Actinacidiphila yeochonensis CN732: one gene and its partner. The protein of the gene in region 1 binds, or shares a complex with, the protein of each later gene. Links are inferred from orthologs where the notes say so. Each region holds a gene or a part of one and is shown on either strand. Other genes may lie near its edges.

Region 1 (9,062 bases):
GCTCCAGTGGCTGCCGGGCTTCGACCCGGACGGCGGAGCCGCCTCGGAGTGACGGGCTCCCGGGCGCCGGGCGGAGGGAAGCCGGGCGGAAGGAGGCGGGGCACGGCGGCCCCGCCGTCTCCCGGTGGGCGTCTCGGGCCCGCCACCACCGGGCCGCGCTACCACCAGGCGGAGTCGAGGCGGCCTTCGATGCTGCGCAGGTGCTGGCGCGCGCAGGTGTCGCAGAAGTAGACGCGGCGGCCGTTCTCGACGGAACAGGTCCACGTCAACGGCAGGCCCTCGGCGGTGGTGCCGCAGCGGGCGCAGGTGGTGCCGGCGGCGGGCTTGCCGGCTGGTTGTGAGGGGTGCTGGTCCACGGGCCGACGATACCTCCGCAGCTGCCGGTTTTGTCGCGCTGACGCACCGCGGGACCACCCCGGACAGGGGGTGGTCCCGCGGTGCGTCAGCCGGCAGGAGTGCTGGTGGGGCGCCCTGCGGCCGGTGACCGGCGCCGCGCCGGCCATGCGGCTCGGAGTTCAGAGCAGAACGGGCGTCCGACCGGCTGGTGCCGCGACCGGCGAGGTCTGCCCGGTAGCGAGGTGCGCCGGCGCGGGTCGTCGCAAGGCGGCCGGAAAGCCTCGCAGTGGGCCTGCGCGGCTCTTTCGGCCGACACCGCGAGGGCCCGTGCCAGGGCGGCGAGCGGGGCGCCCCCTGCCGGGAGAGGCACGAGCGGCGACCGTCGTCGTCCGTCGCGAGGCACCGGTCGCGCCTCGCACCGGACGCACTCGGGTGGATCGGCGGCACAGCGGGGTGCGGCGCCCGGCCGGCGCGAGCCGGGCGGGCGCTCTGTTCGTACCTCGTGCCGTTCCGTTCGGGGCCCTTACTGCATCACGGCCATGGCCAGCGCACGGCGGGCGCGCAGGGAGGCGCGCTCGGCCTTGCGCTGGAGCCGACGGGCGGCCAGCAGGCGTTGCGACCTGCGCGCCTCGTCGGCCTCGTGCAGCCGCTGTTGCATATGGGCACGTGCCAGGGCTTCTGGCATGAGTTGCATTTCGAGGTTCCTGTTCTGCGTCGACGCCATCGCGCCGGGCGTACGGGCGGGGAGATCGGTGAGTGAGGTCGTCATCGGAGCCTGATTCTCGGAGTCGTGATGCTTCGGGTCGCGGGTGAGCGGACGGTCGATGGTGCCGGGGACGGCGCGGCGCTTGGCGGTGTTCATACGGCGACGGCGTTCTTGCGCGGGCGGCCGCGGGGCCGCTTGCGGGCCACGACGACACCCTGGATGAAGAGCTCCCCGCCCCAGACGCCCCAGGGCTCGCGGCGGTCCTTGGCGCCGGCGAGGCAGGCCTCACGCACCGGACAGGTCTGGCACAGGGACTTGGCGTACTCGACGTCCGCCGGGGACTCCGCGAAGAAGACCTCGGGGTCGTAGGTGCGACAGGGGACGGGGACGCCGAGGCGCTCGATCTCGTCGTCGAGCTCGGTGAGGGGCAGCAAGGTGTTCTCCGGAGGCTGTGCGGGAGGGTGGTCCACAGGGGTCGCGGCGCTGGGGCCGTGCGACTGCTTCAGGTCGGGCATCTGTCCAGACGTCTCGTGCGGTGCGGTGTGCACGTGTTGTTTCCTCGTCTGCCGGTCCGGCCGGTGGGCCGGGGGATTCGACTGGTGTCTGCTGGAGAAACAGAAGGGCCGCGGTTCCCGGTGTGGGAATCCGCGGCCCTGAGGTGCCGACCTGATGCGTTGTCAGGCTGGATCACTCCAGGGTTCGAGCCCGCGGAAGGCCCTCATACCGTGCTGCGTCTTCTGTCCATGTGCGTGTCCATTGGCGCCCTTGGCTCCACTCGCGCCACCGGCGCCGGCGCCTTCGGCCGCCGTGGTGAAGGCATAGGCCGGAGCCGCCGCCACTACCGCCGCCTCGGACGCCTCGGTCGGTCGCTCGATGCGCTCCAGCGCGGGGATGACCGGCAGGAGAGCGGACGCCGAGGAGGACAGACCGATACCCCGGAAGGAGACGGCCGGCGTCAGAAGCGAGCAGGCGGACATGACCGGGCGATCGGTCAATTTCGCGATAATCGTCGTGGTGGTCACGTGGACTCGCCTCCTCTCGGCGTCTCGTAAGGGCAGTGGACTGTCTGTGCCTAGTACATCACAGCGGGACCTGGTCTTGGAAGACCCGTTCCCGACCGCGCTCCCGCAGGCTATGAGGACATCCGCGGGGAGCGCAAACTATTTTTCAGCTCCCGCAGAAGAACTTTCTCCGACTTCCCGGGGCAGTTCTCCGGAGCACCGCGATCACCCCTCTTCAGGGGCGCCGCCCACCTCCTCGCCGGCCTCCCCCTCCACGTCCGCGTCCGCTTCTCCGTACGCGTCCTCGTCCGCTTCTCCGTCCCCTTCTCCGTACGTCTCCGCCCCTGAGCCCTCGCGGCCGTTCCCTGCGGGGCCTTCGCCGGCCGCCCGGCCCGCGCCGTACGCCGCCGCTTCCCGGTCCTCCTCCGACGCGTCCCCGCTCCCTCCGGACAACTCCCGCGGAATGCCGAATTCCGAATCGGAACACAGAGCGAGAACATCAGGCCCAAACTTGTCGAGCTTCCGGGCGCCCACTCCGGGAATGGCCGCGAGCCCCTGCTCGTCCGACGGCCTGACCTCGGCGATCGCCAGCAGAGTCCGGTCGGTGAAGACGCAGTACGCGGGCTGCCCGAGTTCCCGGGCCTGCTCACCGCGCCAGGCGCGCAGCCGTTCGTACAGGCCCTCGTCGAGGTCGGAGGGGCAGTCCTCGCACCGCATCAGCTTGATCTCGCCGGCGTCGGAAAGCGTCCGCCCGCACACCCGGCACTGGACCGGGCCGCGCCGCCGGGTCCGACCGCCCGGGCGCTCCACGCCGCCCTGGCCGCCGCCGCGGCCGCCCCGGGCGCCACGCGGCGCCGAACCCGGCCGCAGACCGTCCAGGAACCGGGAGGGCCGGCGGCCGCCCCGGCCGCCGGGCGAGCGGGACAGCGCCCACGACAGGGACAGGTACTCACGCGCCCGGGTCACCCCGACGTAGAGCAGCCGGCGCTCCTCCTCGACCTGCTCGTCGGTCTTGGCGTGGGTGATGGGCAGGGTGCCCTCGGTGAGCCCGACCAGGAAGACGGCGTCCCACTCCAGCCCCTTCGCCGCGTGCAGCGAGGCGAGGGTGACGCCCTCGACGGTGGGGGCGTGCTGGGCGTTGGCCCGCGCGTCCAGCTCGGCGACGAAGTCGGCGAGCCGGGCCTCCGGCATGGCCGCGGCGAAGTCCTCGGCCAGCCGGACCAGCGCGGCCAGCGACTCCCAGCGGTCGCGGACCGCGCCGGAGCCGGTCGGCGGCTCCGAGGCCCAGCCCCGGGAGCTCAGCACCGCGCGCACCTGGTCGGGCACGGTCTCCGCCTCGGCGCCCGGATCGGCCGCGCCGCGGGCGGCGCCGCGCAGCAGCATCCCCGCCTCGCGCACCTCGGGCCGCTCGAAGAACCGCTCGGCGCCGCGCAGCTGGTAGGGCACCCCGGCGTCGGCCAGGGCCTGCTCGTAGACCTCGGACTGGGCGTTGATCCGGTAGAGGACGGCGATCTCGCTGGGCCGCACCCCGGAGTCGATCAGCTCCCGGATCCGGCGGGCGGCGCCCTCCGCCTCGGCGGGCTCGTCGGCGTACTCCGTGTAGACCGGCTCGGGCCCGGCCTCGCGCTGGGCGACCAGCTCCAGGCGGTGGGCGGCGGCCTGGCCGCGGGCCTGGCTGAGCAGGCCGTTGGCGAGGCCGACCACCTGCGGGGTGGAGCGGTAGTCCCGCACCAGCTTGACGACGGTGGAGTCCGGGTAGCGGTTGCGGAAGCCGAGCAGGAACTCGGGGGTGGCGCCGGTGAAGGAGTAGATCGTCTGGGACGCGTCGCCGACCACGCACAGGTTGCCCCGGCCGCCGAGCCACAGGTCGAGCAGCCGCTGCTGGAGGGGGCTGACGTCCTGGTACTCGTCGACGACGAAGTGCTGGTACTGGGAGCGGACGGTCTCCGCGACGTCGGGCCGGTCCTGGAGCACGCCGACGGTCAGCAGCAGCACGTCCTCGAAGTCGATGAGCGACCGGTCGCGCTTGAGCTGCTCGTAGGCGGCGTAGATCCGGCTCACCTCGGCCGGGTCGCGGGGGACGTCGCGGCCGGCCTTCGCGGCGGCGGCCTGGTACTCCTCGGGGACGGTCTGGGTGACCTTGCACCACTCGATCTCACCGGTGACGTCCCGCAGCTCGCTGCGGTCCAGCCGGATGCGCGAGCGCGCGCCCGCCTCGGCGACCAGCTGCACCTTGCGCTCCAGCAGCCGGGGCATCTCACCGCCGATGGCGCGCGGCCAGAAGTACTGGAGCTGGCGGAGCGCGGCGGCGTGGAAGGTGCGCGCCTGGACGCCGGACGCGCCGAGCTGGCGCAGCCGCCCGCGCATCTCCCCGGCGGCGCGGGCGGTGAACGTGACCGCGAGCACGGTGCTCGGCTGGAGGATGCCTGCCCGCACGCCGTAGGCGATGCGGTGGGTGATCGCCCGGGTCTTGCCGGTGCCGGCGCCGGCCAGCACGCACACCGGCCCGTTCAGCGCCGTGGCGACGGCACGCTGCTCGGGGTCCAGGCCGTCGAGCACCGCGTCCGCGGAGTCGGGCGTCGCGGGGAAGAGCGAGTGGTGGGATGTCGCAGTCACCCCGCCACTGTGCCAGGTTCGTCCGGCGGACCGTGCGCGTTGTCCACAGGTCCCCGCAGCCCCCCGTTCGGCGGACCCGGTGCGGGAATGTTCCGGCGCGCTCCTGCGTTGACCGGCCCGGACGCCGCTTTCAGCGGCGACGGACCCACCGGGACTGACGAGGAACGAGGCCAGCGATGTCGGGCACTGTGACGATGTACAGCACCACGTGGTGCGGCTACTGCCGGCGGCTCAAGAGTCAGCTCGACCGCGAGGGCATCGCGTACACCGAGATCAACATCGAGCACGACCCGGCCTCCGCGAAGCTCGTGGAGGAGGCCAACGGCGGCAACCAGACCGTGCCCACCGTGGTCGTCGTCGCCCCCTCCGGCACCAGCACCACGATGACCAACCCCAGCCTCGCCCAGGTCTCCAAGGCGCTCAGCGCCTGAGCCCCGCCCGGGTGTCCGGCGAACGGGCACCCGGGAGACGGGGTCCGGCCCCGCCGCCGTACGAGGTGCCCCGCGGCCACCGCTGTGGGGCGCCTCGTACGGCAGCGCGCGGGGCCTTGTCGACGGCCGGGTCGTCGGTCGGCCCGTGCCGTCCCCGGCCGAGCCGGGCACGCCCGGTGAGCCCCTTGACGGCGGGGCCGGGGCTACAGCCGGCCGGCCACGTCCGCGCGCAGGCGCGGCAGCATGCCGTACAGCACGTCGCCGGGGCACTCGGTGTCGTTGAAGTCACGGTGGCCGTAGATCTCCGCCGGGTCCAGTGCGTACTGCCCGCAGATGTACGCGCACAGCCCGACGAGGCTGTCGTAGAGCGGGTCCGGCGGAGCGGCCGCGCTGTAGGTGCCGTTGCCCTCGATGCCGATGCCCTGGCTGTTCTGCCCGACGGTGTGCGCGCCGACCACCATGTCGCTGCCGTGCCGGAGCCGCTCCAGGCTGCGGTGGCGGCCCTCCATGACGATGCCGCTGCGGCTGATGGTGAAGTGCTGGCCCGAGTCGATCCAGCCGTTGGTGTCCATGTGCAGGTCCTGGATCTCGTGCGCGACGGCGAACGAGCCCGAGGTGCCGGCGTCCGCGGTGTTCGCGAACGCCGTGTGGTGCACGATGATCTTGTCCGGGTTGTTCCCCGCGAGGCTCACCGGGTACGCCGGCGGCCTGGCGTCCCAGGCGGCCGTGCCGAAGACCTCGGGTTCCTGGACGGCGGCGGAGAGCCGCGCCACGTCCTTGCGACCGGCCTCCCTCGTGCCGGCGCGTGCGGCGCCGGCACGGGCCGTGCCGGCATCCGCGGTGTCGGCGTGTGCGGCGGTGGCGCCCAGGAGGGCGGCCCCGGCGCTCAGGCCGAGCACGGTGGCCGACGACCCCAGGAAGGCGCGGCGGGTCGGTCCGGAGTGGTCGTGCGGGGGCTCGGACGGTGCCATGTGTCCTCCCGGTGGGGGGGTGGGAGTGCCGGTCCCGGTGGTGCACGGTGGTGCGGCGTGAGACTTGGTACCAGTCAGCGACGGGCGGACAGGCCCGCGCTGGAGGTTTCCGCCACAATCACCCGCCGGTGCAACCCGTTCGGCCGCTGACGGGCACCCAGGGGCACGGAACGCCATAGGCCGGCGTCTGGACGGCACAGGACAGGCGCCGGACGGCACAGGACGGCGCTGGACACGCGCCGGGCACACCGGCAGCGCCCGCGGGGCGTGCACACGGACGGGCCGCTCCCGTCCTCCCGGACGCCGGGGCGTCCGGGAGCCAGGAGGCGGGAGGCCCGGGTTTCGGCGCCCTCAAGGGCCCGAAGCAGCGGAGCCCCAGGCCCCCGGAGCCCCGCGGCCCCTCAGGGGCGGGGGGTGCCGCCCTTCCCGGGGAGCGGTTCGCCGTACCAGAGCTCGATGAGCCGGGCGGCGATCGAGATCCCGAACGGGGGCAGCACCTCGCCGGCGGCGAAGGCCGCCCGCAGGTCCTCGCGGGAGAACCAGCGCGCCTCGTGGATCTCCTCGCCGTCGACGTGGATGTCGGACTTGGTGGCCCGGGCCATGAAGCCGAGCATCAGGCTGGACGGGAAGGGCCACGGCTGGCTGGCCACGTACGCGACCTCGCCGACCACCACCCCGGCCTCCTCGAAGACCTCGCGGCGCACCGCCCGCTCGATGGACTCGCCCGGTTCGACGAAGCCCGCCAGCGTGGAGAAGCGGCCTTCCGGCCAGTGCACCTGACGGCCGAGCAGGGCCCGGTCCTGGTCGTCGGTGACCAGCATGATGACGGCCGGGTCGGTCCGCGGGTAGTGCTCGGCGCCGCAGGCGGGGCAGCGCCGGATGTGGCCGGCGGCGGCGATGACGGTGCGCTCCCCGCAACGGGAGCAGAAGCGGTGCATCCGCTGCCAGTTCTCCAGCGCGACGGCGTGCACCATCAGGCCGGCCTCCAGCGGCGACAGCAGGCCGCCGACCTCGCGCAGCCCGGCCGGGCGCGCCACGTCGTCGAGCCTGCCGGGCAGGGTGTCCTTCTGGAGGGCGAAGTAGCGCACGCCCGCCGGGTCGATGCCCAGGAAGTAGCGGTGCTGCTCGGTCTCGGGGGCGTCGAAGGCGGGGGTCATGACGAGTCCGGTGCCGCCGTCCGGGGTGTCCTCGACCAGCACCTGGCCGCCGGAGACGACGAAGACACGGGTGGTGGGGTGGCTCCAGGCCGCCGCCAGCCACGCCTCGTCGAGGCGGTGGTGGGCGGCCCGGTCCACCCCCGTGGTGGTGAGGGCGATCGGATGGGCTGTCACGTCGAGACCGGTCACTGCTGCTTCCCAACTCCCGTCATGCGCGTACTCCGCGCTGCTGCTGTCCTGTGTCCGCTGCTGCCCGGCGGCGGTTCCGCCGCGCATCAGGCGGCGGGCCAGGGCGTGGCCGCCCACTCGTCGGCCAGCTCCTGCCAGAGGTGGGCGGCCGTCCGCACCCCCTTGAAGAGCAGGTCGAGCTCGACCTTCTCGTCCACCGAGTGCCAGCCGTCGGACGGCACGGAGATCCCCAGGAACAGCACCGGGACGCCCAGGACGTCCTGGAGGTCGGCGGCGGGTCCGGAGCCGCCCTCGCGGGTGTAGCGGACCTCCTGCCCGAAGGCGCGGCCCATGGCACGGACCAGCGAGCGCAGCGCCGGGTGGTCCAGCGGGGTGAGGCAGGGGCGGGTGCCCTCGCCCCAGAAGCGGACCTCGTGCCGGACGCCTTCGGGCAGCCGCTCGGCGACCCAGTCGGTGAACAGCTGCCGCACCCGGGCGGTGTCCTGGCCGGCGACGAGCCGGAAGGAGAACTTGATCTGCGCGGCGGCGGGCACGATCGTCTTGCCGCCGGGGCCGCCGTACCCGCTGTGGATGCCGTTGATCTCGGCGGTGGGGCGGGCCCAGATCCGCTCCAGGGTGCTGTGGCCGTGCTCGCCGAGGGCGGCGTGCGACCTGGCGGTGCGCAGCCAGGCGGCCTCGTCGAAGGGCAGTTCGGCGAAGAGCTCCCGCTCCCGCGCGGTGAGCTCGGCCACGCCGTCGTAGAAGCCCGTGATGGCGACTCTGCGGTCCTCGTCGTGCAGGGCGGCGACCAGCCGGGCGGCCTCGGTGGCCGGGTTGGGCACCGCGCCCCCGAAGGAGCCGGAGTGGATGTCCTGGTCGGGGCCGAAGAGGTCGACCTGGCCGTCGACCAGGCCGCGCATCCCGGTGCAGACCGTGGGGGTGTCCTCGGCCCACATGCCGGTGTCGGAGACGATCACGGTGTCGCAGGCCAGCCGGTCCGCGTGCTGCCGGATCAGCGCGCCGAAGTGCGGCGACCCGGACTCCTCCTCGCCCTCCACCAGCAGCTTGAGGTTGACGGCGGGCGCGGTGCGGCCGGTCGCCGCGAGGTGGGCGCGCAGCCCGAGGGTGTGCAGGAAGACCTGGCCCTTGTCGTCGGCGGCGCCCCGGGCCCGCAGCCGCCCGTCCTGCTCCACGGGCTCGAACGGGTCGGTGGACCAGCCGTCCTCGCGGGCGGCGGGCTGCACGTCGTGGTGGCCGTAGACGAGCACCGTGGGCGCGTCCGGCTCACCGCTGGGCCACTCGGCGAAGACGGCGGGGCCGCCCTCGGTGGGCCACACCTCGGCGACCGGGAAACCGGTCCGCCGCAGCGCCTCGGCCAGCCACTCGGCGCTCCGCCGTACGTCCGGGGCGTGTTCCGGGTCGGCGGAGACGGAGGGGATGCGGAGCCATTCCTTGAGGTCGGAGAGGAAGGCGGCAGCGTACTCGTCGATGGCGGGCTGGACGGCGTTGTCCGGGGTGGTGCGCATGGTTTTCAGCCTACCGGCCGGGTAAGGGGGCCCTCCGGACCGGTGGGGGCTGCCGGGGGCGCCGGCGGGGTGTCCGGGCCTGCGGACGCCCGGCCGGGGTCAGGGACCCGGGCGCCCCGCGCGAGGGCCTCCTGCGGCGTTTCATGTGCG
Region 2 (8,989 bases), on another replicon or contig:
CCCTTGGACATGCCGCTGCTCCAGGGGGAGATGGCCCCCTCGTCCAGGCTGCGGTCCTCGTCCGGCACCAGCAGTTCGGGGTCGACCTCCATGCGGGAGCCGATGCCGGTGCACTCGGGGCAGGCGCCGAAGGGCGAGTTGAAGGAGAAGGAGCGCGGCTCCAGCTCCTCGAAGGACAGGTCGTCGTACGGGCAGTACAGGTGCTCGGAGAACATCCGCTCGCGCTGCGGGTCGTCCTCCGGGAGGTCCACGAAGTCGAGGATCACCATGCCGCCGGACAGGCCGAGCGCCGTCTCGACGGAGTCGGTGAGGCGGCGCTTGGCGGACCCCTTGACGGTCAGCCGGTCCACCACCACCTCGATGGTGTGCTTCTCCTGCTTCTTCAGCTTCGGCGGGTCGGTGAGCTGGATCGTCGCGCCGTCCACCCGGGCGCGACTGTAGCCCTTGGTCTGGAGGTCGGCGAAGAGGTCGACGAACTCGCCCTTGCGCTCGCGCACCAGCGGCGAGAGCACCTGGAAGCGGCTGCCCTCCTCCAGCTCCAGCACCTTGTCCACCACCGCCTGGGGCGACTGCCGGGCGATGGGGCGCCCGCACTCGGGGCAGTGCGGCTTCCCGATCCGGGCGAAGAGCAGCCGCAGGTAGTCGTAGACCTCGGTGATGGTGCCCACGGTGGAGCGCGGGTTGCGCGAGGTGGACTTCTGGTCGATCGAGACGGCCGGGGACAGCCCCTCGATGAAGTCGACGTCCGGCTTGTCCATCTGGCCGAGGAACTGCCGGGCGTAGGAGGACAGCGACTCGACGTAGCGGCGCTGGCCCTCGGCGAAGATCGTGTCGAAGGCGAGGGAGGACTTCCCCGAGCCGGACAGGCCGGTGAAGACGATGAGGGAGTCCCGGGGCAGGTCGAGCGAGACGTTCCGCAGATTGTGCTCGCGAGCGCCACGGATAGTGAGTCGGTCGGCCACGCCAGTGCGCCTTTCCTTCGGAAAGTGGGGGGACGGGGGAAACGATGGAGCGTCGCACCCCCAGTCAGCGTAAACGGGGTGGCCGCGGCTTTTCTTCCACTTGTCGGTATCGCGCCACACCCGGACCGGCTTCCCGCCCGGCTGCGACCGCGTACACGACCCTATAGCACGTGCATTCGATTAGCGGTCGCGCTCACCCTCATTCACTCGATCGTGTGGCGCACCGTCCGTCTGTGCGAGACGCCGTCCACGGCGGCCGGGTTCCCGCACCGGCCGGTCCCCGCACGGCGCCATCGCTAGGCTGGCGCCATGGCTTACACGGGAGAGGTCGCCGTCGGGGGCACGCCCGACGTGCACGAGCTGGCGGACCTGGTCGTCACGAAGGTCGCGGTCGGGCCGATGGACAACAACGCGTATCTGCTGCGCTGCCGCGCCACCGGCGAACAGTTCCTCGTCGACGCGGCGAACGACGCCGGCACCCTGCTGGAGGTGGTCGGCACCGACGGGCTGGCCGGCGTCGTCACCACCCACCGGCACGGCGACCACTGGCAGGCCCTCGCCGCCGTCGTGAACGCCACCGGCGCGCGCACGTACGCCGGCCGCGAGGACGCCGACGGCATCCCCGTCCCGACGGCCGCGCCGCTCGACGACGGCGACACCGTCCGCTTCGGGCGCGTCGTCCTCACCGCACGCCACCTCGTCGGCCACACCCCCGGCAGCGTAGCCCTCGTCTACGACGACCCGCACGGACACCCGCACCTCTTCACCGGGGACTGCCTCTTCCCCGGCGGCGTGGGCAACACCCACGGCGACCCGGCCGCCTTCGCCTCGCTCCTGGCCGACGTCACCGCGAAGCTCTTCGACGTCCTCCCCGACGAGACATGGGTCTACCCCGGCCACGGCAACGACACCACCCTCGGCGCCGAGCGCCCCCACCTGGCGGAGTGGCGCGAACGCGGCTGGTGACCCGGCGAGCCGTCACCGCGCGGCCGGAGGTCAGGACGTGGGGGCGACGGGCTCGGCCAGCTTCGGGCGCATCCAGGGGTAGGGGTCGGTGATCGGGTCCCGTCGCGAGCGCACGTCGCGAGCGCCCGTCGGTGCGCATGTCGGGTGCGTATGTCGGTGCGTACGTCGAGCAGGGGCCCGGCAGCCGCGTAGTGCCGCCCCGGCCCGAGCCGTGGGCGGCCGGCGGACCGCTGTCCGTCAGTCGCGCGCCCGTCCCGTGCCCGCCAGGCGGGAGGTCAGCGCTCGCCGCGCATGCGCATGCCGACCTCGCCCTGGTCGGTCTCCCACCAGGGGCGGGTCATCTCCGGCACCGGCGGGACCGGGCGGGCCGCGGCGGCGGCCGGCTGCGGGGCGGCGGTCCCGGACTTCTCGGCCGTCCCGGACTCCTCAACGGCCTCGGCGGCCTCGGCAGGCCGCGTGGGGCCGGCGGACCGGGCGGGCGGTGCGGCGGGGACGAGGCGGCCTGGCGCGCGGCCTCGCGGTCCAGGGCGGCGTCCATCACGGCGGTGCGCTCGCGTTCGGCGTGCCACCACTCGGCGAAGACCAGCAGCAGGAACGGCAGCCCGACGAGTTCCGCCAGGGTGACCATGAGACCGCCGCCGAGCATCTGGTCGTGCTGGACCGAGGGCCCCCAGGTGCGCGGGTGGCTGGTGTACCAGTGGCCGGCGACGAGGGTGCCGCTGGTCATGACGACGATGCCGGGCACGGAGTCGAAGAGGCCGTCGAAGAGGACCAGGACCGCGCGCACCGGGTGGCTGCACCAGCGCGGCAGCAGCTCCTGGCGGCTGAGCATCGGCAGCACGAAGAGGCAGCCGGTGAGGACCAGCTGCAGATGCATCAGCTGCCTGACCAGGCCGTTGCCGAGCGAGGTCGTGAAGTAGGGCGTGAAGTAGATGGTCAGCTCGGAGGCGAGCACCAGCACCGAGCTGACCAGCGGGTACGTCAGCGCCCGCGCGGGCGCGGAGGCGAAGGCCCGGCGCAGCCGCCCGTCCGGGGAGGCCAGGCCGAGCGGGTCGCCGAGGGCGAGGCCGAGGGGGACGTAGAGGTCGAGCAGGATGTTCTGGACGGCGGCGGGCCAGAAGAGCACCCGGTTGTAGACGGCCAGCCCCGACATCGTGGCGAACACCAGCGCGCCGAGGCCGAAGAGGTAGAAGACCGCCGTACGCCACACCGGCCAGCGCTCGCCGGCCCGCGTCCTGCGCCACACCCCGTAGCCGTAGACCGCGCCGAGCAGGAGTACGACGGCCAGTACGGGCCCGTCGAGCTGCCAGGTGTGGAGGAACCGGGTCCCGGTGAGTTCGGGGAGCGCCCGGGGGTCCGCCGTGCTCGCCACGTCCGTGCCTTTCGCGTGGATTCCGCTGCCGGAGCCACGCTAGTCCCCCGCCGGGCCGGATCTCGCGCAGGGGGCGCCGCACGGACGGGTGGCGTGGTCCGGCCCGGGCGGCCGCGGCTACTCGCGGGGTCCGCGCGGCGGCTGCCCGACGGGGCGGAGGGTGCGGACGGCGCGGGCCCGGCGTCGGTGCCGGGGCCGGTGCCGTTCGTGGGATCGGACGGCGGCTCGGACGCGGGATCGGACGGGGCCGCTTCCTGGGCGCCGCGGCGGGAGGCGGCCAGGCTGGTGGCCGTCGTCACCGCGAGGACGCCGACGATCACCGCCAGGGAGACGGGCACCGAGATCTCCGGGACGTGCACCCCGTACTCGTGGAGCGCGTGCAGCAGCAGCTTGACGCCGATGAAGCCCAGGATCGCCGACAGCCCGTACGAGAGGTGGACCAGCCGTTTCAGCAGCCCGCCGATGAGGAAGTACAGCTGGCGCAGTCCCATCAGGGCGAAGGCGTTGGCGGTGAAGACGATGTACGGGTCCTGGGTGAGGCCGAAGATGGCCGGGATGGAGTCGAAGGCGAAGAGCACGTCGGTGGTGCCGATGGCGACCAGGACGACGAGCATCGGGGTGACGAGGCGGCGGCCGTCCTCCCGGACGACCAGCCGGGTTCCGTGGTAGCGGCTGGTGGACGGCACGCGCCGCTCGACCGCCCGGAGCATCCGGTTCTCCTCGTACTCCCCCTTCTCGTCGTCCCCTGAGGCGGCCTCGCGCAGCAGCTTCCAGGCGGTCCAGACGAGGAAGCCGCCGAAGACGAAGAAGACCCAGGAGAAGTTGGCGATGACGGTCGCCCCGGCGGCGATGAACACCGTTCGCAGCACCAGCGCGATCAGCACCCCGAACATCAGCACCCGCTGCTGGTACACCGGGGGCACCGCGAACTTCGCCATGATCAGCACGAAGACGAAGAGGTTGTCGACGCTGAGGGACTTCTCGGTGACGTACCCGGCGAAGAACTCCCCCGCGGGCCGGCCGCCGCCGAAGACCAGCAGGCCGACGCCGAAGAGGGCGGCGAGCACCACCCATACGGCCGTCCAGATCCCCGCCTCGCGGATCGACACCTCATGGGGTTCCCGCCGGACCAGGAAGTCGACTCCGATGAGGGCGCCAAGACCGGCGATGGTCAGCGCCCAGAGGGCGAGGGATACGTCCACGGGTCCTCCGGCGATCGGCAGGTCACGGAATGATACCCGGATCACCAAATAGAGGTAAAGCACGCAGGTGGATGACGTGATCCCGTCCGGGAAGAGCACTGCCCGGGACGGCGCGACGGTCGACCCGCCTCAGCGGGGTCCGCTCGCCGTTGGTTGTGTCCCGACGGAGTTCGACCGCCCGGGCCGGCCCGGCAGGCGGCCCTGACCGGTGACGGGGCGGAGACGGGGCGGAGACGGGACCATGGGAGGGCGCCCCTCACCTGGCCGGATGGCCTTGGGCCGGGAGCTCCGGCCGGCGGCGCGGGTAGGACGTGGAACCGGTGCGCCTCGGGCGGCAGGGATCGCCGGGGCCCTGCGGGCCCCGGGCAGCGGGCGCCGGCTCGCGGGCCCGGGCGCGCCGCGGGCGCCGGCTCGTGGGCGCGGGCGGCTCTCCGACGGCGACGGCTGCCGTCCCTCGTGCGGGAGCCCGGGCGCCGCCATTGGGCACCCGGGCTCCCTGACGGGCGTGTCTACAGGGCGGCCCGGATCGCGGGCATCAGGTCCTGGAAGGTGCGCCCGTTGGCTGCCGTGCCGATCGCGGTCATGGTCCAGCCTCCGGCGCCGCGCTGCACCTTCGCCATGATCTGCGCGGTGTAGGGGCCGCCGCCGGTGAGGGTGTAGCGGGCCAGCTCCTGGCCCGTCGTCTCGTCGACCAGCCGGCAGAACGCGTTCTGCACCTCGGCGAAGCTCTGGCCGGTGAAGGAGTTGACGGTGAAGACGATCTGGTCGACGTTCGCGGGCACCCGCTGGAGGTCGACCAGGATGGACTCGTCGTCGCCGCCCTGGCCGGCGCCGCCGACGAGGTTGTCGCCGGTGTGCCGGACCGAGCCGTCGTCGCTGGTGAGGTGCTGGAAGAAGACCACGTCCACCGGCTGCTTGTCGGCGAAGAGCACCGCCGAGGCGTCGAGGTCGACCTCGCGGGTGCGGCTGCCGAAGAGGCCCCGTCGGGGGGCGGCCTGCCAGCCGAGACCCATCCGGACGGCGCTGAGCGCGCCCCCGTCCGACTTGCTGAGACTGATCTTCTGGCCCTTGGTCATGTTGACCGTCATGTGCTCTCCCCTTCCACCCGTTACCCCGCCTGTACTCCCACCGTGGCCGGCCGGTCCTCCCTGTGGGCGCCGGCGGTGGCCGGGCCGCCGGCGGAGGAGGTCGGCCGTCACCTCGCGGTGCTCCGGCGGGCCGTCGCGCTCGGCCCGTGTCGCGGGCGGCCGTGCCACGGACGTCGCGCCCCGGAAACCCTAGCAACAGGTCAGGGCGGGGAACCCGCTCCACCGCCGCCGAATCCACCGGCGGTGTCCGACGGCGGCCCACCCGAGGGCGGCGGAGGCGCGGAGCGCCGAACACCCCGGCCGCAGCCTGCCGTTCGGCGCCCGGCACCGGACGTCAGGCGACGCCGGCCTCGCGCATCTGGCGCAGCTCCTTCTTCAGGTCGCCGAGTTCGTCGCGGATCCGCGCCGCGACCTCGAACTGGAGCTCCGCGGCCGCGGTGTGCATCTGCTCGGTGAGCTGGGCGATGAGATCGGCCAGCTCGTCGGCCGGCAGTTGGGCACCGGTGTGCTTCCCGCCCGCCTTGCCCGACAGGCCCGGCACCGGCGCCTTGCCGCGCGAGCGCTGCCGCCCGGAGCCCAGCAGCTCCTCGGTGTCGGCGTCCTCGCGGGCGAAGGAGTCCAGGATGCCGGCGATCTTCTTCCGCAGCGGCTGCGGGTCGATCCCCCGTTCGGTGTTGTAGGCGATCTGCTTCTCGCGGCGGCGGTTGGTCTCGTCGATCGCCTTCTCCATGGCCGCGGTGATCCGGTCCGCGTACATGTGGACCTGGCCGGAGACGTTACGGGCGGCCCGGCCGATGGTCTGGATCAGGGAGGTGCCCGAGCGCAGGAAGCCCTCCTTGTCGGCGTCGAGGATGGCCACCAGGGAGACCTCGGGCAGGTCCAGGCCCTCACGCAGCAGGTTGATGCCGATCAGGACGTCGAACTCGCCGGCCCGCAGCTCCTGGAGCAGTTCCACCCGGCGCAGGGTGTCGATGTCGCTGTGCAGGTACCGCACCTGGATGCCGAGTTCCAGCAGGTAGTCGGTGAGGTCCTCGGCCATCTTCTTGGTGAGGGTGGTGACCAGGACCCGTTCGTCGCGCTCGGCGCGGACCCGGATCTCGTGCACCAGGTCGTCGATCTGGCCCTCGGTGGGCTTGACGACGACCTCGGGGTCGACCAGGCCGGTGGGGCGGATGATCTGCTCGACCACGCCGTCGGACCGGGACAGCTCGTAGGGACCGGGGGTGGCCGACAGGTAGACCGTCTGCCCGACCCGGGTCAGGAACTCCTCCCACTTCAGCGGCCGGTTGTCCAGCGCGGACGGCAGCCGGAAGCCGTGGTCGACCAGGGTCCGCTTGCGGGAGGCGTCGCCCTCGTACATCGCGCCGATCTGCGGCACGGTGACGTGCGACTCGTCGATGACCAGGAGGAAGTCCTCCGGGAAGTAGTCGATGAGGGTGTCCGGTGCGGTGCCGGGGCCGCGGCCGTCGATGTGCCGGGAGTAGTTCTCGATGCCCGAGCAGGTGCCGATCTGCCGCATCATCTCGATGTCGTAGGTGGTGCGCATCCGCAGCCGCTGGGCCTCCAGCAGCTTGTTCTGCTTCTCCATCTCCGCCAGCCGTGCCTCCAGCTCCGACTCGATGCCGGAGATGGCCCGCTCCATCCGCTCCGGGCCGGCCACGTAGTGGGTGGCGGGGAAGACGTAGACCTGCTCGTCCTCCGTGATCACCTCGCCGGTGAGCGGGTGCAGGGTGTACAGCGCCTCGATCTCGTCGCCGAACATCTCGATGCGGACCGCGAGCTGCTCGTACACCGGGAAGATCTCGATGGTGTCGCCGCGCACCCGGAAGGTGCCGCGGGTGAAGGCGAGGTCGTTGCGGGTGTACTGGATGTCGACGAAGCGGCGCAGCAGCGCGTCGCGGTCGATCTCCTCGCCGACCTTGAGCCGGACCATGCGGTCGACGTACTCCTGCGGCGTACCCAGGCCGTAGATGCAGGAGACGGAGGCGACGACGACCACGTCACGCCGGGTGAGCAGGGAGTTCGTGGTGGAGTGGCGCAGCCGCTCGACCTCCTCGTTGATCGAGGAGTCCTTCTCGATGTACGTGTCCGTCTGCGGGACGTACGCCTCGGGCTGGTAGTAGTCGTAGTACGACACGAAGTACTCGACGGCGTTGTTCGGCAGCAGCTCGCGGAACTCGTTGGCCAGCTGGGCGGCCAGCGTCTTGTTCGGCGCCATCACCAGGGTGGGGCGCTGGAGCTTCTCGATCATCCACGCCGTGGTGGCCGACTTGCCCGTACCGGTGGCGCCCAGCAGCACGACGTCCTTCTCACCGCCGCGGACCCGGCGCTCCAGGTCGCTGATGGCGGCGGGCTGGTCACCGCTGGGCTGGTAGGGGCTGACGACCTCGAAGGGCGCCACTGTGCGTTCGATGTCTGAAACGGGCCGCATGTAACCACCGTACGGCGGCCCTCTGACATCGCGCGGTGGCTTGCCCGAGGAAGGGGCCCGGGGGTGCCCCCGAACCGGCGCGCCGGGGTCGGCTGCCTGCTGCTGTCCCGCGTCGGCCCTGCGTCGGCCGTGGTCTCAGAAGAGCGGTGCGGGCAGCACGCCCTCCAGCGCCAGCAGGGTGCGCTTGGTCTCCAGGCCGCCGCCGAATCCGCCGATGCCACCGCCGCTCTCGACCACACGGTGGCACGGGACGACCACGGGCAGCGGGTTGGCGCCCATCGCGACGCCCACCGCCCGGGCGGCGCCGGGCTCGCCGACCCGGTCGGCGAGGTCCTGGTACCCCACCACGCTGCCGTAGGGCACCCCGGCGTACAGCTCCCGCAGCACTCTGCGGTTGAAGCCGGTGGTCAGCGACCAGTCCAGCGGGAGGTCGAAGCGGAGGCGCTCCCCCGCGAAGTACTCGCCGAGCTGCAGGGCGACCGCTGCCAGGGCCTCCGGGGCCTCGACGGCCTCGCAGCCGAGCCGCCGCGCCACCGAGGCCGCCGTCCGCGGAGCCCGCTCCGGCCCGGTGTGGAACGCGACGTGGACCAGCCCCGCCTCGGAGTGCGCCGCGAACAGCGGGCCGATCGGGGTCTCCCGCACCGTCCATGCGACTTCTGCCATGTGTCCCAGCCTACGAGGCACCGCTGACAACGGCCCCGGCCGCATGCGTCACCGGCGAGAACGCCGAGGGCGCGAGACGGCGGCTCCGGGGTGCGGCGGCGCTCCGAGCGCCGCCGGGGCTCGTGCGCGGGTGGCGGCCGCCCGTCTCCGGGCGGGCCGCCGGCCGGTATCAGTCCGTCTCGAAGCGCGCGGCGGCCAGGTAGTCCGGGCGCGGGTCGAGGGCGGCGGCGAGCCGGAAGTGGCGCCGCGCCTCCTCGGAGCGGTTGGCGCGCTCCAGGGTGCGGCCCAGCGCGAAGTGCGCGAAG

Evidence for each region.
Region 2: the proteins of BS72_RS22325 (region 1) and uvrB are in contact, whole or in part, in a crystal structure (PDB 7EGT), measured with the Thermus thermophilus proteins. The link is inferred for Actinacidiphila yeochonensis CN732 from one-to-one orthologs. Residues at the interface, in WP_096412145.1 of Thermus thermophilus: His654, Arg656, Phe657, Gln666, Asp668, Glu669, Lys680, Arg681, Leu682, Ser683, Lys685, Tyr686, Ala687; in WP_096411307.1 of Thermus thermophilus: Glu23, Leu25, Arg26, Asp27, Gly28, Glu29, Arg30, Phe31, Arg55, Glu326, Asp327, Phe328, Glu379, Ser382, Gln383, His398, Gly400, Arg401.

Annotation. Positions count from the first base shown.
Region 1 is NZ_JQNR01000005.1:2,438,677-2,447,738, reverse strand. What follows is about bases 1,965-5,035. They hold BS72_RS22325 (ATP-dependent DNA helicase UvrD2), read right to left. Parts: upstream 4,660-5,035; coding sequence 2,269-4,659; downstream 1,965-2,268. Other genes in these bases: BS72_RS22320 (glutaredoxin domain-containing protein), read left to right, coding at 4,836-5,035; BS72_RS22330 (hypothetical protein), read right to left, coding at 1,965-2,064. Outside these bases: BS72_RS22350 (ABC1 kinase family protein), read left to right, coding at 1-52; BS72_RS22345 (hypothetical protein), read right to left, coding at 159-356; BS72_RS22340 (hypothetical protein), read right to left, coding at 860-1,198; BS72_RS22335 (WhiB family transcriptional regulator), read right to left, coding at 1,195-1,557; more of BS72_RS22330, read right to left, coding at 1,720-1,964; more of BS72_RS22320, read left to right, coding at 5,036-5,090; BS72_RS22315 (peptidoglycan recognition protein family protein), read right to left, coding at 5,294-6,061; nudC (NAD(+) diphosphatase), read right to left, coding at 6,463-7,524; BS72_RS22305 (M20/M25/M40 family metallo-hydrolase), read right to left, coding at 7,494-8,912. UniProt on the Escherichia coli protein: A helicase with DNA-dependent ATPase activity. Unwinds DNA duplexes with 3'-5' polarity. Translocates on single-stranded DNA with 3'-5' polarity. Initiates unwinding more efficiently from a nicked substrate than double-stranded DNA.
Region 2 is NZ_JQNR01000003.1:153,987-162,975, forward strand. What follows is about bases 5,474-8,471. They hold uvrB (excinuclease ABC subunit UvrB), read right to left. Parts: upstream 8,022-8,471; coding sequence 5,925-8,021; downstream 5,474-5,924. Other genes in these bases: BS72_RS02410 (TerD family protein), read right to left, coding at 5,474-5,590; BS72_RS02420 (methylated-DNA--[protein]-cysteine S-methyltransferase), read right to left, coding at 8,157-8,471. Also shown: excinuclease ABC subunit UvrA, read right to left, coding at 1-962; BS72_RS02390 (MBL fold metallo-hydrolase), read left to right, coding at 1,272-1,928; BS72_RS02395 (cytochrome c oxidase assembly protein), read right to left, coding at 2,266-3,300; more of BS72_RS02410, read right to left, coding at 5,012-5,473; more of BS72_RS02420, read right to left, coding at 8,472-8,684; BS72_RS02425 (tetratricopeptide repeat protein), read right to left, coding at 8,854-8,989. UniProt on the Escherichia coli protein: The UvrABC repair system catalyzes the recognition and processing of DNA lesions. A damage recognition complex composed of 2 UvrA and 2 UvrB subunits scans DNA for abnormalities.